Regions from separate parts of the Providencia zhijiangensis genome, predicted to be linked through region 2. Evidence: predicted binding sites of a transcription regulator. Region 2 holds the regulator's gene; each other region holds the start of a gene.
The links. Region 2 encodes PhoB, which activates phosphate uptake and scavenging genes when phosphate is short. Its sites were predicted from a motif close to CTGTCATAAAACTGNCNNAT; they were not measured.
Positions count from the first base shown of each region.

Region 1: the regulator PhoB is predicted to act here: its motif matches at 5,741-5,760, upstream of phoA (alkaline phosphatase).
Region 3: the regulator PhoB is predicted to act here: its motif matches at 5,276-5,295, upstream of ugpB (sn-glycerol-3-phosphate ABC transporter substrate-binding protein UgpB).

Region 1 covers NZ_CP135990.1:587,816-598,386, reverse strand. The annotation lists gene QS795_RS02625 (tartrate dehydrogenase) at 1-323, opposite strand, end outside; gene rimI (ribosomal protein S18-alanine N-acetyltransferase) at 440-910, opposite strand; gene QS795_RS02615 (DNA polymerase III subunit psi) at 879-1,289, opposite strand; gene rsmC (16S rRNA (guanine(1207)-N(2))-methyltransferase RsmC) at 1,424-2,437, shown strand; tRNA gene QS795_RS02605 (tRNA-Leu) at 2,612-2,697, shown strand; tRNA gene QS795_RS02600 (tRNA-Leu) at 2,907-2,992, shown strand; gene QS795_RS02595 (DUF1435 family protein) at 3,099-3,353, opposite strand; gene QS795_RS02590 (GNAT family N-acetyltransferase) at 3,506-4,036, opposite strand; gene phoA (alkaline phosphatase) at 4,225-5,664, opposite strand; gene QS795_RS02580 (DUF3156 family protein) at 5,815-6,420, opposite strand; gene QS795_RS02575 (APC family permease) at 6,395-7,888, opposite strand; gene QS795_RS02570 (helix-turn-helix transcriptional regulator) at 8,287-8,955, shown strand; gene QS795_RS02565 (aldehyde dehydrogenase family protein) at 9,019-10,512, opposite strand; gene QS795_RS02560 (cupin domain-containing protein) at 10,542-10,571, opposite strand, start outside.
Region 2 covers NZ_CP135990.1:692,234-702,804, reverse strand. The annotation lists gene brnQ (branched-chain amino acid transport system II carrier protein) at 156-1,484, opposite strand; gene phoR (phosphate regulon sensor histidine kinase PhoR) at 1,979-3,298, opposite strand; gene phoB (phosphate regulon transcriptional regulator PhoB) at 3,322-4,011, opposite strand; gene sbcD (exonuclease subunit SbcD) at 4,345-5,559, shown strand; gene QS795_RS03020 (AAA family ATPase) at 5,562-9,245, shown strand; gene QS795_RS03015 (nitroreductase family protein) at 9,462-10,061, shown strand; gene QS795_RS03010 (hypothetical protein) at 10,515-10,571, shown strand, end outside.
Region 3 covers NZ_CP135990.1:3,325,213-3,335,783, forward strand. The annotation lists gene QS795_RS15170 (Rpn family recombination-promoting nuclease/putative transposase) at 1-17, opposite strand, end outside; gene ugpQ (glycerophosphodiester phosphodiesterase) at 226-969, opposite strand; gene QS795_RS15180 (sn-glycerol-3-phosphate import ATP-binding protein UgpC) at 966-2,036, opposite strand; gene ugpE (sn-glycerol-3-phosphate ABC transporter permease UgpE) at 2,039-2,884, opposite strand; gene ugpA (sn-glycerol-3-phosphate ABC transporter permease UgpA) at 2,881-3,768, opposite strand; gene ugpB (sn-glycerol-3-phosphate ABC transporter substrate-binding protein UgpB) at 3,838-5,151, opposite strand; gene QS795_RS15200 (AbgT family transporter) at 5,777-7,348, opposite strand; gene QS795_RS15205 (DnaJ family domain-containing protein) at 7,806-8,174, shown strand; gene QS795_RS15210 (helix-turn-helix transcriptional regulator) at 8,182-8,883, opposite strand; gene QS795_RS15215 (tRNA-binding protein) at 9,105-9,440, opposite strand; gene QS795_RS15220 (DMT family transporter) at 9,603-9,929, opposite strand; gene QS795_RS15225 (DMT family transporter) at 9,948-10,361, opposite strand; gene QS795_RS15230 (hypothetical protein) at 10,414-10,571, opposite strand, start outside.

The sequences.
Region 1 (10,571 bases), 100 kb from region 2:
AAACGAACCGGACGCAGATTCACATATTGATTAAATGCACGGCGAATTGGTAGTAACAAACCCCATAAGGAAATATGGTCTGGAACTCCAGGAAACCCAACTGCACCTAAGAAAATAGCATCAAATTTTTTCAGTTGTTCTAAACCATCTTCCGGCATCATGCGCCCTGTACGGTGATAGGTTTCACACGACCAGTCAAAGTGTGTAAAGTTAAGCTTTACACCGTGCTTTTGTGCTGCTGCCTCTAAAACACGTAATCCTTCAGGGATCACTTCCGTTCCGATTCCATCACCCGGAATGACTGCTATATTGAATTGTGCCATTTTCAACGCCCTTATTATTTTATTTTCGGTTTATATGCTCCAATACAAAAAAACCACGAATCACAATAAATTGCTACCTCGTGGTTTGTTTTTTATCTATTTTTACCGAACGCTTATTACGCTTTTTGACTAAACATATCTTCACTGAACAAGGTTAATGCCAGTACTAACGCATCTTCTCGGCCTGTTTTCGTTGGATAATAATCTTTACGCACAGTAGCCTGTTGAAAACCGAGTTTGTCATACAGATGAATGGCTGAGGTATTCGATTCTCGCACTTCCAGCCATAGCGTTGAAATCCCTCGATTAACAAGGTCGTTAATTAATCTTTCTAATAACATACGCCCATAACCACGCCCTTGAAAATCAGGATGAATGGCAATGTTAAACAGCGTAGCTTCATCTAATACATACTGAGTTATTGCATACCCAACAATTTGATTATTAACTGATATTTTTAGATTATGGTACTTTTCACCTTGGTTTCCATAAAAAACTCGCTCAGTCCACGGAAAATCATGGCTTAACTTTTCAATTAAGAAGGCTGTGGCGAGATCAGATTGCTTGAGTGTTGAAATTTTCATCATATTGATAAATTTGTTTCCATAGTGCCTGTTTAGCATTGCTGCTTGCTATCAGTTCAGACAAAACAGGAGAAATAAATGTGACTTTTGAACCCTCGGGATGAATGCCATCCCCTATCACCCAACAAGGTATTGTTATTGGTGTTGGAATGAGTTTGAGCTGATCAGAATTAATGCATACAACGTCAATCTCATCGATCTTCATTGTGAGAAAAATATCTTTTAGCAGCTGGCTGTTTAAATCAAGGTTCTCATCAGTGATAATAATAAGCTTAGTCGACTCAGGAATGCGTACACCACGTTCACCACGTAACACAGTCGGATTTCTCACCATCCATTGAGTGATCCCCATTTGTTCTAAAAGTCTGTCACGTCGTGTCATTGCTTTACCCAGTCGTTAGTTAACAACCACATCTTATCAAAGGGGATTAATAGCGCCAACAGAGCAATGCTATTTATCTTTTTTCTGGTAAGGTAGTCCGCGTGGTTATATTCATTTTAGGAGATAGACAGAATATGTCATTACTGACACCCGCCAGCGAAGTTATTCAACGCCATTTAGAGCACTTTACCGATCGTCATGTTCTTTTGGCAGGCGATATTCAGGATGAACTGGGCGCAATTTTAGAAGCCGCCAGCGTGCGCGTGCTCACTAACCAGTACCATCGCTGGAAAAACTTACAGCCGGCATTGGGTGAAAATGTTCTGTTTGCTTCAACAGCAACCGCGGAATTCGTTAAACCTTGCGACACCTTAATTTACTTTTGGTCTAAGAACAAACAAGAAGCCGCGTTCCAACTTGATGACTTATGTACCCATCTTGCTGCTGGCAGCCAAATTTTTATCGTCGGCGAAAATCGCAGTGGCGTAAAAAGTGCCGAAGCGATTATGGATGGGATTGCAACACTGCAAAAAATTGACTCGGCACGCCGTTGTGGGCTCTATTATGGTGAACTCGAGCAACCAACCGAATTTGATATTAAACGCTGGTGGCGTAACTATCAGGTTGATAGCGTGAAAATTCATGCGCTTCCAGGTGTATTCAGCCATAACGAGTTAGATATCGGCAGTGATTTACTGCTATCCACATTAACTGAGCCAATGAGTGGTAATGTGCTTGATCTGGCTTGTGGTAACGGCGTACTCGCTGCGGTTATCGGCTCACAAAATCCGGATGTCACCTTAACTCTGAGTGATGTCAGCGCATCCGCGATTGATTCCGCTACAGCAACATTAGCAGCCAACAACCTTACCGGAAAAGTGATCCCAAGCGACGTCTATTCCGATGTTGATGATAAATTTGATTGGATCATTTCAAATCCACCGTTCCATGATGGGATCAACACCAGTTATAACGCAGTAGAAACACTGATTTTCCAAGCACCTAAGCACCTGAAAAAAGGCGGACGCTTACGGATCGTGGCGAACGCATTTTTACCATATCCTGATCTGCTGGATAAAGCGTTTGGCGGCCATGTGGTTCTGGCTAAGACAGGTAAATTCAAAGTTTACGAAGCCATTAAGCGCTAAAACGACGGAATTATCCCATTGTCGATTTTGTTTCTAACGGTCAACTTTATAAGTTGGCCGTTTTTTCATCAAACAAGATAGCGTTGATAAAAATTTATTGACGTCTGCGCAAATTAGCCTAAAATCCGCACCGTACTATTGATGCATAAGCAATTATGCAAAAGAGTTAGTATTGCGAGGGTGGCGGAATTGGTAGACGCGCTAGCTTCAGGTGTTAGTGTCCTATGGACGTGGGGGTTCAAGTCCCCCCTTTCGCACCACTTACTCTTCATAATTTCAATTATCTATGCGTTGACTGCTCTTCGCTATCCGTATCACATAGTTATCTATGCTCAACGGAATAGTGGCGTTTGTCGCCTTTATTTAATTGAAATTCTTTTGAGTAAGAAAGCTCATATCATAATTTCAATTATCTATGCGTTGAGCATGATATAGACAAGTATCAATAGAAAGAATTTTGACAGTATTTGCGAGGGTGGCGGAATTGGTAGACGCGCTAGCTTCAGGTGTTAGTGTCCTATGGACGTGGGGGTTCAAGTCCCCCCTTTCGCACCACTGTTAATGATTCGTAGCCTTAATCTTGAAAAATTCAATCTTCAGATATTCAATTCTCAATAGCCATTCACACAATATTCCTAACCGAGATATCGCTTAGATAATCTTAGCTTCGCATAATAAAAATCAGCAAAAAACAGCCTAAAGACATCACTGCTGGAATAATTAATAAGCGGCGAGAACCTCGATTAAACAGCATGCCTGCCGTCGCAATCATCAAGGTGATCATCGCCACTTTCAGTGGATCAAACCCCATATTGCTTAGCAAATACATAATACTCAGTAACACCACCGCGAAGACGCCCCACAAACCAGCACCAATACGCCGCAACCCTGTTGCTTTTGATACGCTAGTTCCCATAACGCCTCCCATTTATAGCTAACGAGTCTTAAGCTAACTCATAATTAGCCTATAATTTCGTTAAAGATGATAATGATTATCAATCATATCTGCGTTTCTATAAAAATCAATCAAATTTTTGTGAGGAAAATATTTCCCCCACGGTAAAAACATCACTCAAAAGTACAAACAAAGTGAATATCTTCAGGCTCTAGCGCAAGCAGTTCAGGATCTGGCTTTTCGAGCAGTTCACAGCCCATATATTGATAAAAATGCACCGTATTTTCGGAAGGAGTTGCAGAAATATACAACCCACCAGCGCCTTTCTCCAACGCCCTCTGCTGACAAAGTTTGAAAAGCTGGCTACCCAGCCCTTCACCACGATATTGGTGACTAACATGAAGGAAAGAAAGTTGTAACAGATCCTGATTTTCCCCTCGCCATACGTTATCTAAACTCGCCGCCGCAATCAGTTTTTCGTCATCAAAAATACCAAAGAAAACGGCACCATTATCATAACTTTTCAGTAAATGTGGGGTGTATGCATCGGTTTCACCTTCCGGCCAACCTTTCATATCAAAACGCTGAGCGGAAAGAACTAATTTTCCTTGTTGGTGAAGATAAAGGTGTTCAATCAATTCAGTTCTATCAATCGACCACACATTTGGGATTTCATCCCGCGTGAGTTCACGTACTTCTCTCATTATTATTGTTCTCTTTGTTCGGATATAAATATTATATAAATCGGATACATAAAGAGCATACAGACTACACAATAAAAAAGAAATCAGGGCATGAAGAAGGAAACTTAATGAGGATTTATTGGACTTTATAAACAAAAAAGTTCTCTGTAGCATCCTGCCACAGAGAACTTTTAACTACAGGGGTTGGTTTATTGCTTCAATCCCATCGCATCGCGCATGGTAAAGAACAAATCGGTTTGGTCGGTCAGACCCATCACGTTCGCGGCATGTGGACCATAAGCTGCAACACGTAGCTGAGCACCTGTATGCTCCTGTGAATCTTCTTCTTCAGAGTTACCGTAGTTCACGGTCATCACAGTACCGTCTTTTGTGATCAGCGCTTGAGTTAAGCCTGATGACTTAGTTCCGTCTGGAATAATTTGGCTAGAATGCGAATGGTCAGCCGTCACGATAACCAGCGTATCACCGTGCTTCTTAGCGAAATCTAAGCCCACTTGCACTGCTTGATCCAGCGAGACAGTCTCGCCGATTTGGCCACATGGGTTCGCTTTATGATCCTGTTTATCGATAGATGCGCTTTCAACCTGTAAGAAGAAGCCATTCGGATTTACTTTCAGTAAATCAATCGCTTTTTCCGTCATTTGCGCTAATGTCGGTGCATTCGGGTCTAACTTAGAATTCGGTTTACACTCTAAAGCTGCATTATTTAAGTTGCCGTGATAAGTGGCTTTTGGACCTTCCCACGCCACGGTCATATTGCCATCATGGAACAGGCCTAACACTGGCTTATCTTGGTTAGCTTCTTTGATTGCATCGAGTGACTTAGCATCACGAACGATAGTGAATCCACGCTCTTCCGCTTGTTTTTCCAAGGTTTTCCCTTTGTAATCACCCGCTTTAGCTTCCTGCTTAAAGCTTTTTGCACCACCACCTAATGTGACATCGGCGCGGGTGATCATTAACTGTTCAGAGATAGAACCACGACCGCCATTTTCTAATGCATTAGTTGCACATTTTTCACTGGTTTCTTCTGGACCGTAACATTTACGCCCCGTCACGTGAGCAAATTGAGCCGCTGGCGTTGCATCTTGGATTTCCGATGTCGTCACGTTGCCCGTTGCTTTGCCATTACGTTTTGCAATTTCAATCAATGTGTCATGGTCGTTACCAAACACATCAATCCCTAAAGCGCTGTTATAGGTTTTCACACCGGAAGACCATGCAGTTGCAGATGCCGCAGAATCAGTTACATAGTCTGGTTTTTGTGTTTTCTTGTCTAATGCGTAATGGGTGTATTGCCCAGTGATTGGCAGTGCATCGATTCCTTTAAAGAAACCGCCAGCGCCTTCTGCATAGTTACGTGCGACGGTAATTTCAGAATCACCCATACCATCGCCGATAAATAAAATGACGTTCTTTGCTTGACCATTATGCAGTGCTGCTTTCATGATATCCGTCTGTTCAGTCGATAAACGGCGAGCACCACCAAATTTAGTGATATCCCCTTTTGCAGCGCGACTTTCTGAAACTGCATCATTTTTATCCGCGGCATAAGTTGGGATTGCAGTTCCTAGAATTAACGTACTTACGGCGACGGCTAACATAGATTTCATAAAATGACCTGTCATAAGTTTTATCCTTGCCAATCAATAAGAAGAGTAAATAAGTATGCTTCGAATAGTTGACCAGCATGCTAGAGCAGCTAGATGACAGTTGAATGACGGTTTTATGTCGATATAAAGATGATTGTCATAAATGCGAAACGCCCGATTTGGGCGTTATGGATGAGAAATAGGTTGGCTCATGAGCTGTGAAATCAGCTGCAGTGCACTCAATAAACGGTGACGCTGCTGCTCAGTCAAACGTAAATAACGCCGAGCAGCAGGGATCCGACTAACCATTTCCGATGTGGTATAAGGCTCAATGTCACACCGCCAAACCCCATTTTTGACAGCAATATGACAATGAGTGAAGTCTAGCTCTTCGAAAGTTTGGCGGATCACAGGGTACTGCTCCAAACTTTCGACCAAACGTTTCCCATCCGTTTGTTGTGTCGTGAACTGAACGTATTTTTTCCGCGCAGATCCTGCGGTTTTCACATCAATCTGTGCCACCAGCGCACTGTCACATTTACCTGAAACTGCAAAACGGCTATGCACAATAAACGCCATAAACAAGGTTTTTACACGCTCAGTCACTTCCACTTTAATGCCTTGAGGCAATTGGATGAGGAGCATTCCAGGTGCCCCCCATTCACAAACATAAGGGGCGATATCTTTCTCTATCCGATTTAACGTTAACCCCGCTTGATACCCTGTCGGGAGGCGCTTTTGGGTTAACTTTTTCCACCATGGTGACTTAGGCAAGGTTACGTAAAGGCTCAAGTTCCACCTCCTCTGCATTGTCATCTTCAAATGAGTTGGATAATACTTGTTCAACCGGAACAGGTTTAAATGGATTCACTTTCTGCACTAACACGGTCCAACCTAATGCATAACTCGCGGTTAATCCCAACATAATGGCAAATGGGATATACACATCCGCTTTATTCATGCCCGGCGGCGTGATGTAAACAATCGCAAGGATGATCCCCACACTCGAAATAATTTGTGGGATAGGGAAGAATGGTGAGCGATAAGCACGATGTAAATCAGGTCGACGAATACGCAATAGCACCACAGAAATCGTCACCAATAAGTACGCTGTTCCCCACGAACACACAGCCGCCAGCACCAACGGGATAATTCTGTCTAAATCCCCTTGGATAGCAAATGCGTGTAAACATGGGATCATCACCGCCACTAAAATACCGAACACTGGCGTTTTAAAGCGAGGGTGTAAATAAGCGAATACCTTTGGTAATGCACCATCTAACGCCATACCGTAAAGAATACGCGGAACCGCTGCCATTAAGGTGTTGATGGTCGCCCCACCCGCCAGCAACAATGCAATCCCAATCCAGTATTTACCGAAGTCACCCATAATTTGTCCAGCAAACGCAGGAATAGCCATTGGCGTTTCTAATAGACTCACACCATTTTGCGGATCGACAATCACGTTTTCGACTTGGTTAGTCAGTGCTGCACCAAACAAGAACATACAGAATGCTACGCCACATAAACCAATCGCCATCGCACGCGGGATCACTTTGGCTGAGTTTTTAATTTCAGGCGCCATCGGTGTCACTAACTCACAGCCGACAAACATAAACATCGCCATTCCCACAAAGCTAAGAACAATGGTCGGGTCAGAAATATTCAGCCCTTGACCAAACCAGCCTTCTGCGGAAACGTGAAATGGCATCAGCAGACCGCAAATACTGAAAATCACTAGCGTGCTCCACATAGCAAATGTCAGCACAACTTCCACTTTACCAAAAGCTTCGATACCAAATGCATTCAGTAAGCCGAATGCCACGACTAAACCAACACCCACCATCCAAGAAGAGTTGTTAGTTTCCAGCACTGTATTCAGGCTTTCAAAGTTCACTAACGCCATAATACCGGACAGAATGGTCTCTGCGGTGCCAGCAAAAACGTGAACAATCAGATACGCAGACAGCGCCCCTGTAATCGCCCAAAAACGGCCCATACCGCAGGAGATATAGTCGTAAACAGAACCGGAGGTTGGTAAAATTGCCGCCGCTTCAGAAAATGTGGTTAATTGAGCCTGCATCATGATAAAGCTCAGTAAAACAGCTAAGGCAAAAGTATCACCGCCGATCCCAAAACCACTGGTTACAGTGAGGATCACAGGGCTTGCCATAATCACGCCAACCGAACTGGCGAGCGTTGTTGGAAAGCCGACCTTACCTTTTTCAATATGTGATGTTAATTTTGAGGATAAATTCATTTTGCTTCCCTCTCTCTGCTCACAGCCCGAATTGTGAATTTTTTTGTAAAAACGAAGTGACTGTATTCTCACTATAGAAATAAGCACAAACATGTCGCCATCGTCCTTTAGAACGATACCCAGAGAGAGGGGCGCGCGCAGAGTCCAAGACGAAAAGTACCCTTTTAAAACTCAAATAATATAATAATCATTGAAATATCAATGGTTAGTTGAAAATTGCCTCATTAATATATTAACAAATGCACTACGAAAGATACCCAAAGGCAGCAAACTCACTCTAAGCGATAAAAAACAAGTTTTGAATAGTGTAATCAAGCTCACGTTATTAACATGTTTACTTTATGTTAATTGAATTAAATTGCATGATAGTAAACTGTATATTTTGATGGGGTATGATGATGGTTCAACCGCTATTTAGTGAGAGTCAACAGGGCTTAATCGACTGCTGCCTAAATACAATTGCCCATATCATTCCAATTTCTGCGGCGGTTTATTATCTGGTGAATGAACACTGGCAGCCAGAAAACCATGTACTGTATGGGATTTCCACACGTATGCATGAAGAGTATCTCTCAGCATTTTCCCAGCACGACCCTCTACATCCCGACCATTTTCGCGGTGAGGATCTCCGTTTAGTGAAGATGCCGGTGGAAATGCGTCAGCACGATCAAACCTTCTTCCATGATTTTATGCAGCCAAACCATATCGCAGATATGGCAGAGATTTTTATTCGCCGTAAAAATAAGATTGTGGCGGGAATTTCCGTGCTACGCGATACACCATTTACGCCAGAAGAGGTGATTAGGCTCAATGCAATCTTACCGATTGCGGAGCTTATGACATTTGATGTGCGACCTGATTCTCTGGTTTCCTATACCCCGAAAGAGCAGGAAATTATTCACTTAGTGCGAGAAGGCGCCAGTAATAAACGTATTGCGTTGCTATTGGGCGTTTCGCTTTCCACCGTGAAAACCCACCTTCGTAATATTTTTACCAAAGCCAATGTAAGCAACCGGACTGAATTAGTTTCATCTGGATTTATTATCCGCCAAGATAAAATTCTATAAAAAATCCCGGCACATTGGCCGGGAAAACTGTTGCTTTACAGAAAAAACAAAACCACTAACGCTCTAATAACGCACCATGACGGACTTTAACTCTGTGTAATGTTCAATAAATGCACTACCAAATTCACGACCAATTCCTGAAGATTTAATACCACCGAAAGGTACTGCTGGGTCGAGGAAGGTGTGCATATTCACCCAAACGGTTCCTGCTTCAATTTGTGAAACCATACGCATTGCTTTGCTAAGATCATTTGTCCACACGCTCGCAGCCAAACCAAATGGCGTACTATTCATCATCGTAATCAGCTCTTCTTCATCATCATAAGCTAAGAAGGTACCGATAGGACCAAATGTCTCTTCTTTCATTAACACATCATCTGGGCCATTTGCGCGAATAATCGTAGGCGGCACAAAGTAACCCGCTCCAGCAATTGGCTGCCCGCCATAGACAATTTCGCTACCATCTTGGCGTGCTTTTTCAAATAGGCTTAAGATCTTATCGTAATGGGCTTTATTGGCTAATGGCCCCATTTCTGTGGTTTCATCTAATGGAGAACCAATCTTTATTGCCGATAAACGCGCTTTTAGTTCGTCCAGAACCGCATCCATCAATTTAGATGGAATATAGAAACGCTCCGCGGCTGCACAAATTTGCCCTTGGTTTAAATAACCCGCTTCAATGATGCCGCTCACAATCTTATCCACGGATAAATCCGCTAAGAATGCTGCACCATTTTTACCGCCCAATTCTAATGTGACGCGAGTCAGTTTGCCTTCCATCGCTGAGCGCCCTACCGCCAATCCAGTCGGAACAGAGCCTGTAAAGGTCACTTTCGAACAAAGTTCATGGCTGATTAAAGCAGGCCCCACTTCGCGACCGCCACCATTAACGATGTTAATCACGCCATCGGGAATACCCGCTTCTTTAGCGAGTTCAGCCACGCGTAACATGGTCAGAGGAGTAAACTCACTTGGCTTCAGTACAATCGTGCAGCCACATGTCAATGCGGCTGCTAATTTCCAAATGGAAATCATAATGGAGAAGTTCCATGGAATAATCCCCGCAACCACCCCGACAGGCTCACGCTGGGTGAATGCTGAGTATTTTTCGCCATTAAATGATGGCAAAGAAACATTCAGGGTTTCACCGCTAATTTTGGTTGCCCAGCCCGCAAAATAACGTAAAAACTGCGCCGCTGATCCCACTTCCAGAAAACGTGATAACTGAATGGTTTTCCCAGAACTTAAGGTTTCTAATTGCGCTAATTCTTCTAAGTGCTTTTCGAGCAAATCCGCTAAACGATTCAAACAGTTGCCTCGTTCCATCGGTGTGGTATTTGCCCATGAGCCTTTAAATGCGGCATATGCCGCATTCATCGCTGTATCAACTTCTTCGCGAGTCCCTTCTTTCACTTTCGCAATCACTTGCTCGGTGGCTGGATCCACGACTTCAAAATAAGCATCTCCCTTGCCAGAAACAGGCAATCCATTAATAAAATGGCCGTGTTGACGGTTCAAGAATTCTCTCACTTCTGGTAACAGGGTTAACTCACTCATCGTTATCTCCACCTCGTTAATTTATCGAATTACGCATTCACGCAGGCTAAATAGTGTTT
Region 2 (10,571 bases):
AGAGACTCCATTCTCAAATTCACGTTGAGTATACTGGTACCCAGTACTAATTTAAAGAATAATTAGTACTGGGTACCAATGAAGTCTCTCCGAATTTTTGATACAAAAAGGCCACTTCATAGAAGTGGCCTTTTATTTCAACAAGCTAGTGTCAATCACGCGTGCTTATGATGCTCACTTGATGGCGCGATCAATCTATCACATAGCGCAGCAACCACTAACACAACCAGTGATGGTAATAACCACGCTAAATCTTGCTGATACAGCGGAATAGACGTCATCCAGTCAGGGATATAAGTCTTCAAGTTATCAGAGGCTTTCACGGCACCAATCAAACCGACCACAAAGCTTGTTAACATCGTCGGAGCAATCACGATGGTTGGGTTACGCCACCACTTCAACGTAAAGCTCATCAAAATCAAAACGATACAAGGTGGATAAATCGAAACCAATACCGGTAATGAGAACGCAATCAGCTTACTCAGTCCTAGGTTTGAAATCACCATAGAGAACAAGCCTAAAATCAATACCAATTTACGGTAAGAGATAGGTACATAGCGACTGAAGAACTCAGCACATGCGCAGGTTAGCCCTACAGCAGTCACCATACAGGCAACAAAAATCAACACCGCTAAGAAGAAGCTACCGTAGTTACCGAACGTGTATTGAACATATTCGTGAAGAATATCAGCGCCATCAGCTGGATTTGGAATCAATGATCCACTATTTTCGCCCAGTTTAAACAGCGATAAATAGACCAGAGTTAATAACACCCCAGCAATTAATCCTGCCCACATGGTATAGCGAGTTAATAATGAGGAGTTTTCAATACCGCGGGAACGCGCCGCATTCACAATGACAATACCAAAAACCATGGCACCTAATGTGTCCATCGTTAAATAGCCATTAATAAAGCCATTGGAAAATGCCATATCTTGGTATTCAGGGGTTGCCAGAATCGGTTGTCCAGCAGGCCACATAACCGCAGCAACACCTAAAATTGCCAGCGCCAACATTTTAACTGGCGCCAAAATGTGCCCAACGCTATCTAGCAATTTACCTGGGTATAACGAAATACCGATCACCAGTACAAAATAGATGGCGCTATATACCAGCAGCGATATTTCAGATTCACCGCCCAGCAGTGGCGCAATACCCACTTTATAAGAAACGGTTGCCGTTCTTGGGGTCGCAAAAAGAGGCCCCACCGATAAATACGCAACGATAGCTAATAGCAGACCGGCGGTTTTGCCAATTGGCGTGCTGAGCGCTTCAATACCGCCCCCCACTTTCGCCAATGCAACAACGGTAAGAACAGGAAGGCCGACACCGGTGACTAAGAAGCCAAGTGCCGCAGTCCAAACTTGTTCACCGGCTTGTAAACCGACCATTGGCGGGAAAATGATATTTCCAGCCCCAACAAACAGCGCAAAGGTCATAAAACCTAAGGCGAGGATATCTCTGGATGATAAACGATGAGCCATATTATGTTAATTTTTAGTAAATTATGAAATAAAAACAGGTCACTTCATCGGTAACCTATTGGAACATATATGACGAAATAGAGTTCTGATTAACATTACATTAACAATACAAAATGCATGTCTTGGTTAGCTTTGCAATACTAAACATCAAAAAACAGTAAAAATCGCCAATAACTGGCGACAAGTAAAACTTTTATAGGGAAAAAAGGCAAGAGCAAACCCGAAAACAAGAACAATGCACCAAACTAAATTTAAGAACCAGTGATTACTGTCAGTAAAATTGCAATATCCCGTATATATTCAGGCTAAAAAATCATCAATAAAACATTTTTTAACCATACCGAAGAAATATTCACAGAATAAGATGAAGAAAATTGCAGGATAAAATTGAAAATATAGCGTAGGCGTTAGAAATAGCACCAATATAGGGTGAGAAACAAAACAAAAAACCTTGCTAATATGATGATTTTATTAGCAAGGTTTCATTTTTTAGATTATTTTGCGCTTAATGTATTCACTTTCTTGTCTGACACAATAAACACTGGTGGTAATGTGAATGAAAACTCACTGCCCTTGCCAACCTGACTGGTTACTGAGAGCTGGCTACTATGGTGTTGAACAGCATGCTTAACAATCGCTAAGCCCAACCCTGTTCCCCCACCACCTTGCCTTGAACGCGCTTTATCCACACGATAAAAACGCTCTGTTAAGCGAGGAAGGTGCTCGGCTGAAATTCCTGGACCATTGTCACTCACACTAAACTGCGCGCCATTACTGGTTCGCTGCCATTTCACCTTAATTTTCGTGCCGTCTGGCGTGTGGTTTATGGCGTTATACACTAAGTTAGCAACCGCACTTCGTAGCTGCTCTTCATTACCATGAACTCGAAGTTTTTCATCAATACTGAATTCAAACTCGTGCCGCCCTTGGCTCAAGCTAATCGCTTCTTGTTCAATCATCTTAAGAATGACTGGCATATTAATCTGTTCATCTAGATTAATTTGAGGGGCAACCTCTATACGGGATAATTGCAGCAATTGCTTCACTAGGTTATCCATTCGATGAGTCTGTTCTTGCATCACCGACAACGCTTTTTTATTCATCGGTGAAGTGCCTTCTTGATCATCCATGACTTCAAGATAACCTTGGATAACGGTCAATGGCGTGCGTAACTCATGGCTAACGTTAGCAAAAAAGTCTCTACGTGCTTTTTCTAGGCGGCGTTTTTCAGTCACATCTCGAGCCACCATCAAGAGTTGATCACTCGCATACGGTAAGATACGAAGCTCAACAATTTCGCCACTGTTAAGCTCAATCGTCAGCGCTTGGTCATAGTTTTTCACGGTGAAATAGCGGCTAAAATCAGGATAACGTAATAAGTTAAAAATATGCTGCCCGTTATCCTCAGGCCAGCGAAAACCAAGAAGCTGTTGAGCATGGCGGTTACACCAGAAAATATTGCCTTCGGTGGTCATGATTACTACGGCATCAGGCAAGGATTCAGCCCCGCTGCGAAAACGCTTAATCAGCTGCCCGAGCTCACGGCGACGCTTACGGTTACGCTGCTGCATCTGATAGATACCATAAAATATTGGTTCCCATCCCCCTTTGCCATCCGGCGGTAGCATACTTCTATCCAACCAGAGCCAGTCAGAGAGTTTTAACAGGTTATATCCGTGCCAAATGAGTGCTGCGAGTAGCGAGATCACTAGCAGCCACGGAAGATGCCCAATAAAAACAGACAGTATCAATGCGGGTAAAATAAATAAAAACAGCCCCCAAATCAGCTGTTTTAAGGATAAGCGTTCAAGCACCCATGTTTCTCCCTAATGGTTTCTCAATAGCGAACAGAGAAGCGGTAGCCAGTACCACGAACCGTTTGCACCATCTTATCATGTCCATCTAACTCTAACGCTTTTCTTAAACGACGAATATGGACATCCACCGTTCTGTCTTCCACATACACGTTGGCACCCCAAACATAGTTGAGTAACTGCTCACGGCTATAAACTCGCTCTGGATGGGTCATAAAGAAGTGGAGTAATTTATATTCGGTAGGCCCCATATCAATGGGAATTTCCTTGCTGGTAACGCGATGAGAAGTAGGGTCAAGCACTAACCCGTTCATCTCGATAATATCTTCTGTCGCCATTGGAGAAATACGTCGTAAAATAGCTTTAACACGGGCTATCAATTCTTTTGGTGAAAACGGTTTGATGAGATAGTCATCCGCTCCCACTTCTAATCCTTTCACGCGATCTTCTTCTTCGCCCCTTGCCGTTAGCATCATGACGGGGACATCGCGCGTAGCACTATCACGCTTCATATGTTTAATGACTTGGATACCGGAACCTCCGGGTATCATCCAATCCAATAATACTAAATCAGGAAGGGGATCAACCAATTGCGCTATCGCAGAATCATAATCATCAGCCTCTGTCGGCTGAAAACCATTCTGTTCCAATACAAAACAAACCATTTCTCGGATGGGCGCTTCATCTTCAACGACTAGAATGCGTCTTGCCATGATTGTTCCTGTAAATAAGAAGAGATTTTTAATGTGACCGCATTATGCGTCAGTTTTGTGACAGAATTATGAATATCTTAACGCGCAATCAAGATCTATCATTAGATTAACAGCTTAATGTCATGTAAGTGAAATATTAACACCACATCTGGCTATCATTGCGAAGCGCTTCGCAACTCTCTTATTTTTACTATTTAATTTGCCATACCTTTGCTTTCACTGAACCGATATACAGTATACTGTGACACAGCAAACCAAATGGTTTGAATATGAGTATAAAGCATCAGAATATTAATATAGTAAAAGCGTCATAATCACAGGAACCGCTAGCTCATGCGCATCATCCACACTTCAGACTGGCATTTAGGTCAGTATTTTTTCACTAAAAACCGATCTGCTGAACACCAACACTTTTTGCGTTGGTTAATAGAGCAAGTCAATCAGTACCAAGTGGATGCCCTGATTGTGGCTGGCGATGTTTTTGATACTGGCGCACCGCCAAGTTATGCGCGCGAACTCTACAACCAGTTTATTGTTGATTTGCAAAAAACAGGCTGCCAATTAGTTATCTTGAGTGGAAACCATGATTCTGTCTCTGTTTTGAATGAATCCAGCGCGTTATTACGTTATTTAAATACTCACGTCATCACATCAAACAGCGAATCCCCTGTCATCACATTGAAAGATAAGCAAGGGAACCCAAATGGGTTAGTGTGCGCAATCCCCTTTTTACGGCCACGAGATATCCAAGTCAGTATTGCGGGGCAAAGCAGTGAAGAAAAACAACTTTCATTACAAAATGCCATTCGTGAACACTACCAAAGCTGTTACCAAAAAGCCGTTGAGCAACGTACTGAGCAGGGCTTAGATATCCCGATTATTGCCACGGGGCATTTGACCGTCGTCGGTGCAGAACTGACAGATTCCGTGCGTGAAATTTATATCGGCACATTGGATGCCTTTCCTTCTGGTGCGTTCCCACCTGCTGATTATATTGCGCTCGGACATATCCATCGGCCTCAACTGATTGGTGGACAAGCACATATTCGCTACAGCGGCTCTCCGATTGCACTCAGTTTTGACGAATCACAACAACAAAAAAGTGTCTGCTTAGTGGAGTTTAATCAGCACCAATTTACCAATGCCACTTTGCTGCCAATTCCCGTTTTCCAGCCGCTATTGAGTTTAAAAGGCTCGTTGAAAGAACTGCAAAAACAATTAATGGACTTACCTGTCCAAGAAAATGAGCGCCCTATTTGGTTAGATATTGAAGTCGCCACCCAAGACTACCTTGGTGATATCCAGCAACGTATTGAGGCGCTCACCCAAGAACTCCCTGTCGAAGTTGTTCGCCTACGCCGAGCTCGACGGGCACAAACAGGTCAAAACCTCACTCCGCAGAATGAAACATTAAGTGAACTGACTGCCGAAGAAGTTTTTACCCGACGACTTACCGAAGAGTCACTGGAAGACAAAGCGTTAGAGCAGCGTTTATTGCAGCTGTTCAAGCAATCCTACGCCAACTTGCGCAATGAGCAGGGAGAATAACTTTGAAAATCTTAAGCTTACGCCTGAAAAACATTAACTCCCTAAAAGGTGAATGGAAGATTGATTTCACAGAAGAGCCTTTTGCCAGTAATGGATTATTTGCTATCACAGGCGCAACTGGCGCGGGGAAAACCACCTTATTGGATGCTATCTGCCTTGCGCTTTACCACCAGACTCCACGGTTAGGGGCAATATCAAAAAGCAAAAATGAGTTGATGACCCGCCATACTGGCGAATGTTTAGCTGAAGTGGAGTTTGAAGTTAAAGGCATCGCTTATCGCGCATTTTGGAGTCAACGCCGGGCAAACAATAAACCCGATGGTAACCTGCAAGATGCAAAAGCAGAGCTGGCAACCGTCGCTGATGGGCAGATCATCGCAGAAAAAATCAGTGAAGTGCGTGAAAAAATTGTGCAAATCACCGGGCTAGATTTTGGGCGTTTCACAAAATCCATTTTGCTCTCTCAAGGGGATTTTGCAGCCTTTTTAAATGCCACCGAAAAAGAGCGTGCCGATTTACTAGAAGAAATCACTGGCACCGAAATTTACAGCCAGATTTCGGTGTATATTTTTAACCAACATAAACAAGCTAAAACCGATCTCGATATTCTTCGAGCGCAAGCGGGCAGCATTAACTTACTTACTGAATCAGAGCATCAAGAACTCGTTGAAAAACAGCAACAATATTTAGCGCAAGAACAGCAACTGAGCCAGAATAAAAACCGCCATCAACAAGCGCTAACATGGCACCAGCAACATCAACAATTAGTGCAAAATACCCAGCGATTACAGATTGCACAGCAGCAAGCTTTACAGCAATATCAAGCCTCAGAAGCCAGCTTACATAAGCTGGAACAAAGCGCCCCAGCAGAAGCGCTACGTCCTGATTGGCTGGCCGTGCAAAACTTGCAAACTCAACTCGATGAACAGACCCAAAAGCAGCAGCGCACCACATTACTTTTAGAAGACGCTCAAAAGCAGCGCTTGCCATTGGTTGCCCAATACACTCAAGCTCAGTCGGAACAAAATCAATATAAAGAGTGGGTACAAAAAACCACGGCAATGATCGATAACGAAGTACGACCACTCGACAATTTACTCGCACAACTTAACCAGCAAAAAAACCAATTAGCCGAGCAAATAAATCAGCTAAATGGCGAATATTTGCAGAAAAAATCCAGTGTAGAAAGTACCCAGCAGAAAATTCTTCATGCCAATAATGAGTTGAATACAACCCAGTTATTTCTACAAAAACATCAAAATGATGCTCAGATTGTCGCGCAGCTCGGAAGCTGGCAACAGCAAGGAAAATTTATTTATGAACTTACAGAGCGCCTAAACCAAAGCCAGAAAAAACAGCAAGTTATCAACCTTGAATGGCAAACCCTACAACAGGTTCAGCAGCAAAAATCCAAAGAATCTCAACAGGCTCAAAGCCATTTAGAAGGGCAGCATTCTCGCTTTAATCTGCTCGAAAAGCAGTTTCAGGAATATAAACAAAAGTACAATATCGAAGAAATTAAGGCTGCGATTTCACAGCGACAAGAGCGTTTGCAGCATGTGAAAATATTACCTGTTTTACTGACTCAACATGAAGAAAAACAGCTGCAATTACATTCACAAACACAGTTACAAAACCAACTCGGCGAATCTATCAACCGATTAGAGCAACAGGTTGCCATTACGCAAGATAGAGTGACTCAGCTCCTGCCTCAACGACAAATTTTAGAGCAAAAACTTCAGCTAGAACAAAAAATTGTCAGCTTAGAACATGAACGCCAACTGCTCATTGAAGGAGATCCATGCCCGCTTTGTGGCTCGTTGGAGCACCCTGCTTTAGCATCATATCAAGCCGTTATGCCCAATGAGACTCAGCAACAACTGGCTACGCTGATGACTCAAATGGAGACCGAAAAACAAAAGCTCACTGAGCAGCAAGCCTTATTGCAAGCAGACAAACGCCGCCAGCAAGATAACGAATTGGCTCAAAAGCAACTACAAGAGCAGTTCAATAACCTGAACAATCAATGGATAAAGGCATGTGAGCAAGCACATATCCCTGAACTAGCCAAAACCACGTCAGCGGTAGAGCAATCCCTCGTTGAATTACAAGAAGAGCTTACCGCTCAGCAAGCCATCATCAACGAATTTGCACAGTTAGAGCGTCAGTACCAAGAGGCTAAAAACCAATATTATGAACAGCAAACTCAAGCCAAACAGCTATTTTCAGAGCTGTCTCTTCTTGATGAGAAACTAAAGCATCACTCCCAACAATTAGAAGAAAACCAAGCTGAACAGCAATCTTTGCAGCAACGCTTTGAGCAACAAGCACAGCAGCTTACAGACTCGCTGGCTCCATTTAATCTCACCCTGCCAAGCCAAGCGCAATTTACCACTTGGCTACAAGAGATTGAACAACGCGGGCAATATTATGAAGCGCAAAAAGCAACCTTCCTGCAAATCACGAAAAATGTTGAAGTTGATACGGCAACGCTCGCAGCTGAAACAGCGAATGCTCAGCAATTAGCTCAGCAGCTTTCTGCTCAGCATCAGCAATTAGAGCAATTAAATCAGCAAATTGAACAAAAAAATACGCAACGCCAGAATCTGTTAGAAGGCCAAACTGTTGCTATTTATGTTCAAAAAATGCAAGAAAAACAAGCTCAATACACACATCAAGTTGATACGCTTTCAGAGCAAATTAGCGCAATAGATAAAAATATTGCCGCACTCAATGGGAGTGCTCAAGAACTTGATCACCAATTGAAGCAACTAAGCCAACGACAGTTAGCCGCTCACGCTCAGTTTGTTGCTGCACTCAGTAGCAGCCCTTTCTCGACTCAAGAGCAATTCCTTAATGCCTTACTACCTACCGAAGAGAAAATTGAGCTGGAGCAGCTTAAACAGCGAGTAACTCAACAGCGGCTGGAAGCGGAAACTCGCTACCAAGAAAGCCTGTCAGCAATGGCAAATCATGAGCAACAGCATTTAGTGGAGTTTGCTGAGTTTTCAGTGGAACAAATTCAGCAAACCCTCGAACAATTAGAGAGCCAAATCAAGATATTGAACCAGCAACAAGGTCAAATCATTAACCAGCTTGAGCGAGATCAGCAACAGCGTCACCAACAGCGCGAGTTATTGAATAAAATTGAACAGAGCCAATTAAGCTACGATGATTGGAGTTATCTCAATACCTTAATTGGATCCGCTGAAGGGGATAAATTCCGTCGCTATGCTCAAGGGCTAACCCTAGACTGTTTAGTCTCACTCGCGAACCAACAACTCGATAAATTGCATGGTCGCTACTTACTGCAACGCAGTCATTTAGCCAACCTCGAATTGCAGGTTATTGATGGTTGGCAAGGGGATAGCATTCGCGATACGAAAACCCTTTCAGGAGGGGAAAGTTTTTTAGTCAGTCTCGCGCTAGCCCTTGCACTCTCTGACATGGTGAGCCATCGCACGCAATTGGAATCACTCTTTTTAGATGAAGGTTTTGGTACGCTAGACGCTGAAACTTTAGACATCGCCCTAGATGCATTAGAAAGCCTAAATGCATCAGGAAAAACCATTGGTGTGATTAGCCATGTGGAAGCGATGAAAGAACGAATTCCTGTACAAATTGCGGTGAAAAAAACTAACGGACTCGGCTTTAGTGAACTTCCAAGTCACTATCGTGTTAGTTAACTGAACAGGGTTAAAAATCAAAATAACCCAATGAATTTATTATACTTTTATAACAACATGCAAAAATTTGAACATTAAGGTTAAATTTTTTTTCTATGATTTGGTTGGGATACCTTTATAGTTATTCACATCGAAACAATTTACTTCGAAACAAGTTACGGCTTCTGAGGTTGTTCAATAAATTGCCGTGCTCTAAACAAAAGCAAGGGGACAAACATGTCTAACGCATTTATCGAAATGATTAAAAATCGTCGCACTATTTATAACTTAGGCGATTCATTACCAATCTCGGAAGAGAAAGTGGCTGGGCTTATCAAAGAAGCGGTTAAGCACTCCCCATCAGCATTTAACTCACAAACTTCACGTATTGTGGTGTTATTTGGTGCAGAACATAAAAAACTGTGGAATATCACCAAAGAAGCGTTACGTGCTATCGTTCCTGAAGCTGCTTTTGCTGGAACAGAACAAAAAATTAATAGCTTTGCAGCAGGTGCTGGTACCGTTCTTTTCTTTGAAGATAAAAATGTCGTCACTGGTTTACAAGAACAATTCCCACTCTATGCAGATAACTTCCCTATCTGGTCAGAACAAGCGAGCGGTATGGCGCAACTGGCAGTATGGACAACATTATCTCAGGAAAATGTAGGTGCATCATTACAGCACTACAACCCATTAATTGATAATCAAGTTCAACAAGAGTGGGATATCCCAGCAAATTGGATTTTACGCGCTCAAATGGTATTTGGTTCAATTGAGCAACCTGCTGGTGATAAAGACTTTATGGACGACGACGTTCGTTTCAAAGTATTTAAATAATTCATCACTGAACGTTATTATCTTTATAGCCTCTGCAAATGTTTGCAGGGGCTTCATTTTATTTATTCACTCAAATCATTATATATTTAAATATATAACAAATCTGAATTTCATTAAATTCTTAACAATACAAAAATCTCTCCTATCACAAATTACCCCAGCATAAAACAGTCTCTTAATTATTATTCAAAATCGCCGACCACTTATTCAAAAATAATATTTCATTTTTATATATTGGTCGCAATTTTATAAAAAACAGCTTTTTTTAATCACTTATATAAAACTGAAAAATAACCTTAATTTGATTGACATCAATATGTTATATCCTCAGGGTAATAGTATTTACTTATAGACTAAACTTTTATTTTTGCATTATCGGTATTTGAACTACACTAAAAATAAGAGCACAGAAGCAGTATTGGATGGTGGTCAGTGTTATTAAGGGGGTGGACTATGAAACGTTTATCTTTATTAACTACTGTAGTGGCAATCTTCATTTCGAGTTGTTCT
Region 3 (10,571 bases), 1.2 Mb from region 2:
ATTGATTGGGTCGCCATCTCGGCCTCGTCTTGGTTCATAAGATGGCGAGATACTAACCAATATTTTCGGGAGAGTGAGAAAAAGTTAGTCCTAATTAACTAGAATCACTTGACGGACTAACTCGTTGCTTTTAATCGAATTATTTACTTATTTTAGCCATAAAAAAACACCTCAATCAGCGTATTGCACATTGAGGTGTCATTCAAAATAAACGAATTTTTTAATTTACTCTTCGGGGAAATTTGGGCCGATTAAATCAATACGATCAGTACAAATTGCATTAACGCCCCACGCTAATAATAATTTGGCGCGTTCAGGGTCATTCACCGTATACACCAGAATATATAAGCCCGCTTGCTTCAATAGCTCGACCCGAGCTTTATCCAATAAGAGATGATCTAAATGGATAGAGACACAGCCTAAACGCGTTATCAGTTCACGCCAATCCTCTCGCCACTCTTCCAATAATAAACCACGTGGCAATTCAGGTGCTGCGGCTTGAGCCGCTTCAAGGGATTCAATGGAAAATGAAGAAAGTAACGGTGCAGTTTGTCCTTGCCAAAGTTGGCGAGCCGCTAATGCCACCACGGTTCCTGTCTCAATCTCCAAGCCAGTGGTTGGCTTAATTTCAATATTCGCCATCATGCGATGTTGTTGGCAACGCTCAGCCACTTGCGATAGTAGCGGCAAATGCTCGTTGGCAAACTCTTGGCTATACCAACTTCCCGCATCAATTTTAACCAGTTGGCTCCAGTCAAAATCCCCTGCAATTCCATACCCATTACTCGTTCGCTCAAGGGTATCATCATGCAGAAGGAAAATTTGACCATCGCGAGATAACTTGGCATCAAACTCAATCATGGTGTGACCATATTTTGCCCCGACATCAATCGCTGCGAGCGTATTTTCAGGGGCTAATTTACCGCCACCACGATGGGCGACAATTTTAGGATAAGGCCAAAGATTCATAAACGATGTCCATATTGAGTATCAAAAAAATGCTGATGGGCTTCAGGAAGATGAAGCCATAACGTGGAGCCAATCTGAGGGCGATGCTCATGCCCTAAGCGTACAATGACTTTCTGCCCAGCCCACTGGCCATGCACGAGATTATCAGCACCTAACATTTCAAGGGTCTCTACTACCAGCGGGATTCCCCCTGACGATTCAGAGCCTAACTGTAAATGTTCCGGTCGGATACCTAACGTTAGCGCATGCCCTACCCACTGTAAATACGTTCTACCTAACGGTAATTGCATTCCGCCACTGAGTTCAAAGCGAGAACCATCCGAACTCAGTTTTCCTTCCAGCAAATTCATGGCAGGAGAACCAATAAAACTCGCCACAAAACGGCTGGCAGGACGCTCGTACACTTCAACTGGGGAGCCAATCTGTTCCGCAACGCCTTTATTCATCACCATCACTCGCTGCGCCAAGGTCATCGCTTCCACTTGATCGTGTGTCACATACAAGCTGGTGGTTTTTAAACGACGATGGAGCTGTTGCAGTTCAAGACGCATATGTACCCTCAACTTTGCATCAAGGTTAGAAAGCGGTTCATCAAATAAGAATACGGCTGGGTCACGCACAATGGCACGCCCCATTGCCACACGTTGGCGCTGGCCGCCAGAAAGCTCTCTCGGTTGGCGCTTTAATAAGCCATCAAGCTCTAAAATCCGTGCAGCATCCGCCACTTTTTGTCGAATAATCTCTTTTCCTAGCCCACGAATTTTTAGTCCCCATGCCATATTTTCTTCAACACTCATATGGGGATACAGAGCGTAATTTTGGAATACCATCGCAATGCCACGCTCTTTGGGCTCTAGATGTGTGACCCGCTTTCGGTCAATCCAAATATCACCACTCGTGACTTGCTCAAGTCCTGCCACCATCCGTAGTAACGTAGATTTACCACACCCAGAAGGCCCCACCATTACGATAAATTCGCCGTCCACCACATCCACGGTCAGCGGCTTGATCACTTGATTTTTTCCGTCCCAACTTTTGGTGACGGCTTGAAGTTTTAATTCTGCCATGGTTATTTCTCACTATCGACCAAGCCACGCACAAACGCCCTCTGCATAGCTAATACCACAAGAACCGGTGGAATCAGCGTAAGCAACATTGCCGCCATCACTTGATTCCATTGAGTCGTACCTTCACCTGACGCGATCATGCCTTTAATCCCTGCAACTGCGGTTCCTAAGCTGGGATCTGCAACGATCAAGATCGGCCATAAGTATTGGTTCCAACCATAAATAAAGGTGATCACAAACAACGCCGCTAAGTTTGTTTTGGACAACGGCAACACAATGTCGATGAAAAACCGCATTGGCGAAGCACCATCAATCCGTGCAGCCTCAATCAATTCATCCGGTAACGTCATAAAAAATTGGCGAAATAAAAAGGTCGCCGTGGCGGATGCCATCAATGGCAAGGTTAGCCCTGCGTAACTATCCACCATGTTTAAGTTAGAAATTACCTCGACCGTAGGAAAAATTCGCACTTCGACAGGTAACATTAACGTGATGAAAATCATCCAAAAAAATAAACTACGACACGGAAAACGGAACCAAACGATGGCAAAAGCCGATAACATCGAAATCGTAATTTTTCCAATCGCTATCACCAGCGCCATAATGGTGCTGTTCACCAACATCAACCAAAATGGGGCGCTATTCGCTGCCACGCCGTTATTCCAAATATGCAGGATGTTTTCCCATAAATGAGAGCCAGGTATTAGGGTAATAGGGGTATCGAAGACCGCTTTATCGTCGAGTGTCGCGGCAACAAAAGCCACATACAGCGGGAATAAAATCACTAAAATCCCAATTACCAGCATTGAATGACTGAATACGCTCAGTCCACGATTTTTCTCAATCATTGGTAACGTACCTTACGCTCGATAAAACGGAATTGAATCACCGTTAGGATGATCACCAAACCCATTAAAATCACGGATTGTGCTGCAGATGAAGAGAGATCGAGCCCTGAAAAACCTTCACGGTAAATCTTATAAATCAGTGTCGTCGTCGCTTGTACTGGCCCCCCGCCCGTTGCCGCATCAATCACAGGGAAAGTATCAAAGAAGGCATACACCAAATTCACCACCAGCAAAAAGAAACTTACTGGAGTAATTAATGGTAAGGATATTTTAAAGAAACGACGGATAGGCCCAGCTCCATCAATAGCCGCCGCTTCCATCAAAGAGCGTGGAATAGACTGTAAGGCAGCGAAGAAAAACAAAAAGTTATAACTGATTTGTTTCCAAACTGAGGCTAAAACCACTAAAAACATTGCCTGACCGCTATTTTGGGCATGGTTCCAGTCATAGCCAATGGATTCCAAACCATAAGTTATCAATCCTCTGCCGGGACTAAACAAAAACATCCATAAAACTGCCGCAACAGCAGGGGCAACAGCATAAGGCAGCAGCATTAATGTTTGGTAAAAACGGCTTCCTCTTACCACATAATCAACCAACGCCGCGAAAAACAGCGAGACCACAAGCCCACTTCCCGCCACCCAAGCACTAAAAATCATTGTGGTATAGAAAGAGTCTACATAGTAGCTATCACTGAAGAGTTGAGTGAAGTTTTCTAACCCCACAAATTCACTGGATAAACCAAAAGGATCAATACTTTGTAATGAATACCAGAGCGCTTGCCCAGCAGGCAAAATAAAGAAAATCACCGTAATAATTAGCTGTGGCAGTACTAGCGCGTAAGGTAACCAGCGGGAGCGAAATACGGGACGAGATGATGACATAAGCAATCCAATAAATCAGATGTGATGCAGCGCCCCTCTTAATTCCATCAAGAGAGGCGAAAGAACTCATTACTGAGTGGATTTTTCGAAACGGCGCAGTAATTGGTTACCACGCTCAACAGAGGCATCGAGGGCTTGTTGTGGGGTCTTTTTACCTGACCACACGGACTCTAGCTCTTCATCCACGATGGTGCGAATTTGCGGCATATTACCTAAGCGTAATCCTTTGGTATAAGGCAATGGGGCTTTGTTTAACATTTGGCGAGTCGCAATATCCGCTCCCGGGTTTTTGTCATAAAAACCGGATTTTTTCGTTAACTCATACGCTGCCGTTGTAATGGGTAAATATCCGGTATTTTGATGCCATTTCGCCGCATTTTCAGGTTCAGCTAAGAATTTCATAAACTCTGCAACGCCTTTATACGTGGCAGGATCTTTACCACCCATCACCCACAGGCTCGCACCGCCAATGATAGCGTTTTGTGGTGCCGTTGGGATTTGTGCATCGTAAGGCATCATGCCAACACCAAAATCAAACTTAGCGTGCTTGCGAATATTCGCGAGAGAACCGGAGGAGCCAGTAATAATGGCACAATCCCCGTTATAGAATTTCTCAGTTGGCTCGTCTTTACGCCCTAAATAACTGAAGGTGCCTTTTTTATTCATATCTTGCAGCTGCTCGATATGCCTTACATGGTCTGGAGTATTGAATTCCAATACCGCGTCTGCGCCATCAAAACCGTTATTCTTCGATGCGACAGGCAAACCATTCCATGCACTGAAGTTTTCAATTTGGATCCAGCCCTGCCAACCGCTGGCATAGCCGCACTTCATTCCTGATTCACGTAATTTTTCAGTATATTGAGCAAGATCTTGCCATGTTTTAGGTGGGGTATCTGGGTTTAAACCGGCTTTTTTGAAGGCTTCTTTATTGTAATAAAGAACGGGAGTAGAGCTATTGAAAGGCTGAGATAACAGGTGTCCTGTTTTTGCATCACTGTAATAGCCCGAAACAGTAGGCACAAACTGAGACTCATCAAAATCAATTCCGGCTTCTTGGAAAACTTCGTAGACAGGTTTGATAGCTTTGGATGACATCATCGTCGCAGTACCGACTTCATAAACCTGTAATATCGCAGGCGCATTGCCAGAACGAAATGCCGCAATCCCCGCAGCTAGGCTTTGCTCGTAGTTCCCTTTATAAGTAGGAACCACCTTGTAATCTGGGTGAGCTTCATTAAAGCGAGTGACAAGGTCATTCACTTCTTCGCCAAGCTGACCTTCCATTGAATGCCAGAATGGGATTGTGGTGACTGCCATTCCTTGACTACTAAAAGCCAAGCCTAACATCATTGCTAAAGCAGACTGTTTGATAGATGCCATGCCAATTCTCTCTTTTATTATGACTGAAGTTTATCCGCCAAGATTTACACTAAAATGTGTGAATTCACGCAATTTATGTTCGAGAGAGAATTTATCACCGAGAAATGACAGAAATATCGCCAACACATGACAGATTGATGACGACCATATCTCTAGCAAATGACGTTTACATGACAATCAGCGTTTTTTATTTTCACGGTATATCAAAAAATAAATAATAAAATTAATTTAAATAATAAATTCTTGATTATTGAAAAATGATTAAATAACAAAAAATAGGAAAAACGAATAAAAGAGTAAAAAAAGATGCCAGAAATAACTTTGCAGAAACTGTCATTCTATACATATTATCCACCTTGTTTTTTATTAAAAACAACAAATGAAAATGAAATTGAAAACAAGCCTATTATTGATATCGCCATACAAACAAACTGAATTTACAAATTAACTTTAGGATAATATTAAAACAACAACAAGCATTTAATACTACAAATCCAACAAACTAATAATAACCCATAAAATAAGCTATCTTATGATTATCAATTTATAGCCAATTTAAAATATACATCCGAAAATAATAAAGGGTAAATAAAAATCTATTTACCCTTAAAAACTCATTATTAGATTAACTTCCAGGCGTAAAATAAATTGGGGATCCAGGCCCTACCGGTAATCCCAAAATAAACACCCAAATAATGAAGAAGAGAGACCAGCCAATAAAGAAAATAATCGAGTATGGCAACATCATTGAAACCAAAGTGCCAATCCCTGCATCTTTCTTATATTTGACGACGATTGCCATAATTAAACCAAAATAGCTCATCATTGGCGTAATAATATTGGTCACCGAGTCACCAATACGATAAGCCGCTTGGATAGTTTCCGGTGAATAACCTGCCAACATTAGCATTGGTACAAATATCGGTGCTGTCACGGCCCATTGAGCAGAAGCAGAGCCGATCATGAGGTTAATAAAGGCGCAAATCAGAATAAAACCAACAAATAATATTCCACCGTGTAGGTCAATGCTATTTAAGAAATTAGCGCCTTTGACCGCAATAACTTGCCCGATATTTGTCCATCCAAAGAATGCAACGAACTGTGCTGCAAAGAAAATGATGACTAAATAGAGACCCAAGGTACTCATTGCGCTTGCCATCGCATCAACCACATCTTTGTCGCTACGCATGGTTTTTGCGATATAGCCGTAAACAATCCCCGGAACCGCAAAGAAAATAAAGATAAACACCACAATCGCTTTTAAGAAAGGTGAATTACTCACTAACCCCGTTTCTTGATTACGTAAAATTCCACTTTCCGGCACCACCATTAAGGCTAATACTGCCGCTAATCCCCAGAAAGTCACCGATGCCCAGAACAGTGCTTTTTTCTCCAGCGGAGTGACTTCAGCAGAGGCACGGAGTTTATCTTCGTCCTCATCGACACCACCGCCCTGATAAGGGCCTAACTGTGGCTCAACAATTTTCTCTGTGATGAAATAACCCAAGATAGTGATCAAGAAGGTACTGGCAAACATAAAGTACCAGTTTGCTTCTGCCCCAACGATATAGGTAGGGTCAATAATTCGAGCGGCTTGCTGAGTGATCCCTGACAGTAACGGATCCACTGTTCCTAATAGCAAGTTCGCTGAATATCCACCGGATACCCCTGCAAATGCAGCAGCAAGCCCAGCTAATGGATGGCGACCTAATGAATGGAAAATAATCGCAGCCAGTGGAATCAATACCACATACCCGAGTTCTGCCGCGGTATTAGACATAATCCCAGCAAAAACAATCGCAACGGTGGTTAATTTACGTGGCGCTTTGATAACAATCAGACGCATTGCTGCAGATAATAAACCGGCACGTTCTGCGATCCCAACCCCTAAAAGAGCAACTAATACCGTGCCTAGAGGCGCGAATCCCGTAAAGTTGGTGACCACGTTAGACAGAATTTTACGGATGCCTTCCGCATCTAACAGGCTAACAATGTGAATAATTCCGTCTGCCGCACGACCTTTCGCACCTTCAGGGCGAGGATCCGGCACACTAATACCAAAATACTGACCAACGGCGGAAGAGACTAATAAAATCCCAATTAAGATAATGAATAGAATAACAGGATGTGGCAGAGCATTTCCCAGCCACTCAACCGTTCGTAAAAAACGGCTACCCTCTTGTCTTTTTTGTTCCATGTATGCTCCTTATAAACAAGAGAAATGAACATTACACAATGTTTTTCTCTTCACCTAATTACAAGCATATAAATTCAAACCAACAAATTTGATACAAATCGAATACATTAACTAACAATTAACGTGATGATAGTAAAAATATAATATTTACTTTGTTAAATTTTATTTATGTTAAAAACTAAAACCATAAAAATTAAATATCATAAAAATACAAAAATGTGGTCAAGCTAACATTTTAATAATATTAACAAGCCATTTATGATTATTTTTGACTAAATAGATGTCAAATTTCGTCAGTTTTATTCCATTTAATTCGATTAATACCTATTTTTACATTTACAATAAATTTGAGTTAGATAGAGCAAAGTAAAATACCAATTAGCCTGCTTAATGTACGTTTTTAATCTAGATTAATCAGCGCTATAATCGACGCCTATTTACTACGGGGCGAGCTATAATGTCTGTCATTGATCTTTGGGCAGAGCGTCATATTCAAGACGCTTTAAATAAAGGGGAGTTATCCAACCTCAATGGTGAAGGGAAGCCTTTGCAACTTGATGATGACAGCCAAGTTCCTGAAGAATTAAGGGCAGGCTATCGTATTCTTAAAAATTCTGGGTATCTACCGCCTGAACTGCAACAGAAAAAAGAAGCACTGAATTTATGTCACATGCTGCAGCAACTCTCTGCCGATGACCCCAATTATGTTGCCATCAGTAAGCAATTAGCATTACTCGAGCTAAAACTCAAACAAGCCAATATCAATACCGACTTTTTATATGGCGAATATGCCGTGACAATTTCAGAGCATTTAGAGTCTAAATAGCGAAGAATTAACGTTTAGGTAGGGATTGTAGGCGATATTCCTGAGGGGTTTTACCGTAAAACTTACGAAATGCTTGGCTAAATGCAGAGTGAGAATCATACCCCACCAAAGTGGCAATATGCTCAATAGTTTGGTGAGTTAATAATAAACTTCCCGCTGCCTCCATCCGTTTTTGCAATAAGAATTGCATGACCGTAAGCCCCGTTTCCGCTTTCACTTTACGCTGTAACGTACTGACTGACATATAAAACGCGCAGGCGATGTCTTCGCAGCTTATCGGTAAATGCAGACGTAACTCTACCCAATGAACCAGCTCATCAACCCAACGATTTTCTGGTTTTAACTGGGCTAATAACAGGCGAGCAACGGCAAAGTTTTGTTCCGGTGCTTGAGGGAAACTTTGCAACCAATTTAATAACCCCACCGCCGCTGGCGTCAGCGTGAAATGCGTCATTTTTTCATTTACTGACCACTGCGCCGTTGCAGGCATTTCCAGCACATAATTTTGATTGCCTTCTTGCCCACTGAAAGCGTGACTAACACTCGGCGGGATCACCACTCCCTGACCCGCATTTAGCAGCCAATGTTGACGATGCATATTGATCTCCATCGCCCCTGATAACGCAAAGACTACCTGCCATTGCCCATCACGTTGATGAGAAATAACCTCTTGGGAATATTGGCGATAGTGCAATTCAGGTAATAACAAGGCAAGCTCCTACTGGGTGGCATACAGTAGGAGTATACGATTTTAATCAAAAAAATGCAGCCTGACGGCTTAGGTTGATGACAAAGAGGGATAAAAGCGTGGTTTTTCCCTCTTTGTGTTATCAGGCGAAAATCAATAAATTGATTTTCCTCGTTAATTTTACAATCCAAACGAGCCATTTCCAAACCTGATGAATTTTTCTGTGGTCTGCGCCTTACGGCTTAAGCTAAGCGAGAACCATTCGGCACAGGTAGATTAAATTCAGCTAATACAATGGCACCCGTTTCATCGGGGGCACCTGTAATTAAGACTGCAGATTTGATACCCGCAATACGTTTAACTTCGAAATTACACACACATAAAACCTGTTTGCCAATTAAACTTTCAGGGGTGTAATGCACAGTAATTTGTGCACTTGAACGCTTAATTCCCAATTCCCCTAAATCTACATCCATCACATAAGCGGGCTTTTTTGCTTTACTGTTCACTTCTGCACGAATAATCGTACCAACACGCATTTCCACTTTCGTAAAGTCGTCCCACTCAATAATTTGCATATCTTTATTCCTAAATTAAACGATGGTAATAGCTTAAATTAGCATAGGATAGATAGAGGCTCTTAGCGTCAAACATTCATTTTATGTTGTGAAACAGTCATTGATTATCACCTGATAATCACAGGTAATAATCAATGGGTACAAGAGAGATAAAACGCGAGGTTACATATTTGAGAAAGTATTCATAATAATGCCGCCAGAGATAATTAATCCCATCGCGAAGACTGCGGGCACATCCGGTTTTTGTTTATATAAAATCATTGAAACTAACGTCACACCAACAATACCAAACCCACACCATAAAGAATACGCAACCCCAACAGGGATATACCCCATTGCTCGTGTTAACGCGAAATAGCACAGACAATAAGCCACAATCACTAAAATTGACGGGCCTAATTTGCTAAAACTATTGGTTTTTTTGATCATCGATGTACCCGTGATTTCTGAACCAATTGATAATGCCAACCATAAAAATCCAGTAAACATAATATTTCTCTCTTCTTATTAATGAGCAACTTTGTTGGTTGAAGACAGTGACGCATCCGAATTTTCAGCCGGTTCCGCCTCATCCGAGCCCATTTTAGAAAACAAGTTCATAATCACGATCCCAGAGGCAATAACCCCCATCCCAATCATTGCCGCCATATCGGGGTGCTGCCCATAAAACAGCATACCTAAAGTTGAAACCATCAAAATACCAGTACCCGACCAAGTCGCATACGCTAGCCCAACCGGAATATATTTCACTGCGCGAGAAAGAGAGTAATAACAGATAACATAAAGAATCACTATCAGACCTAATAATAATGATTTAGTTGTTCCTTCACTATTATCGAACATTTTCAATGTGGATGTTGCTGAGGTTTCAGAAATAATAACCGCTAGCATCCAAAGCCATGATTTTGCTTTAGAGGACATAGATAATACTCCTACATAGATAGACGTTTAAAATATTAAATTGAAATAAAATTTATTTTTTTAGAGACTTTAAATAATCCATTGCCGAATCTGTTAATTTATTTTTATTTAGGGAATATTCCTTTGGGTCATTCATTACTTCTCTCAAAGTAATATAGCGATTCTGGTTTATTTTATTTTCACTCGATATCTCATCATTTTTAATGAGCA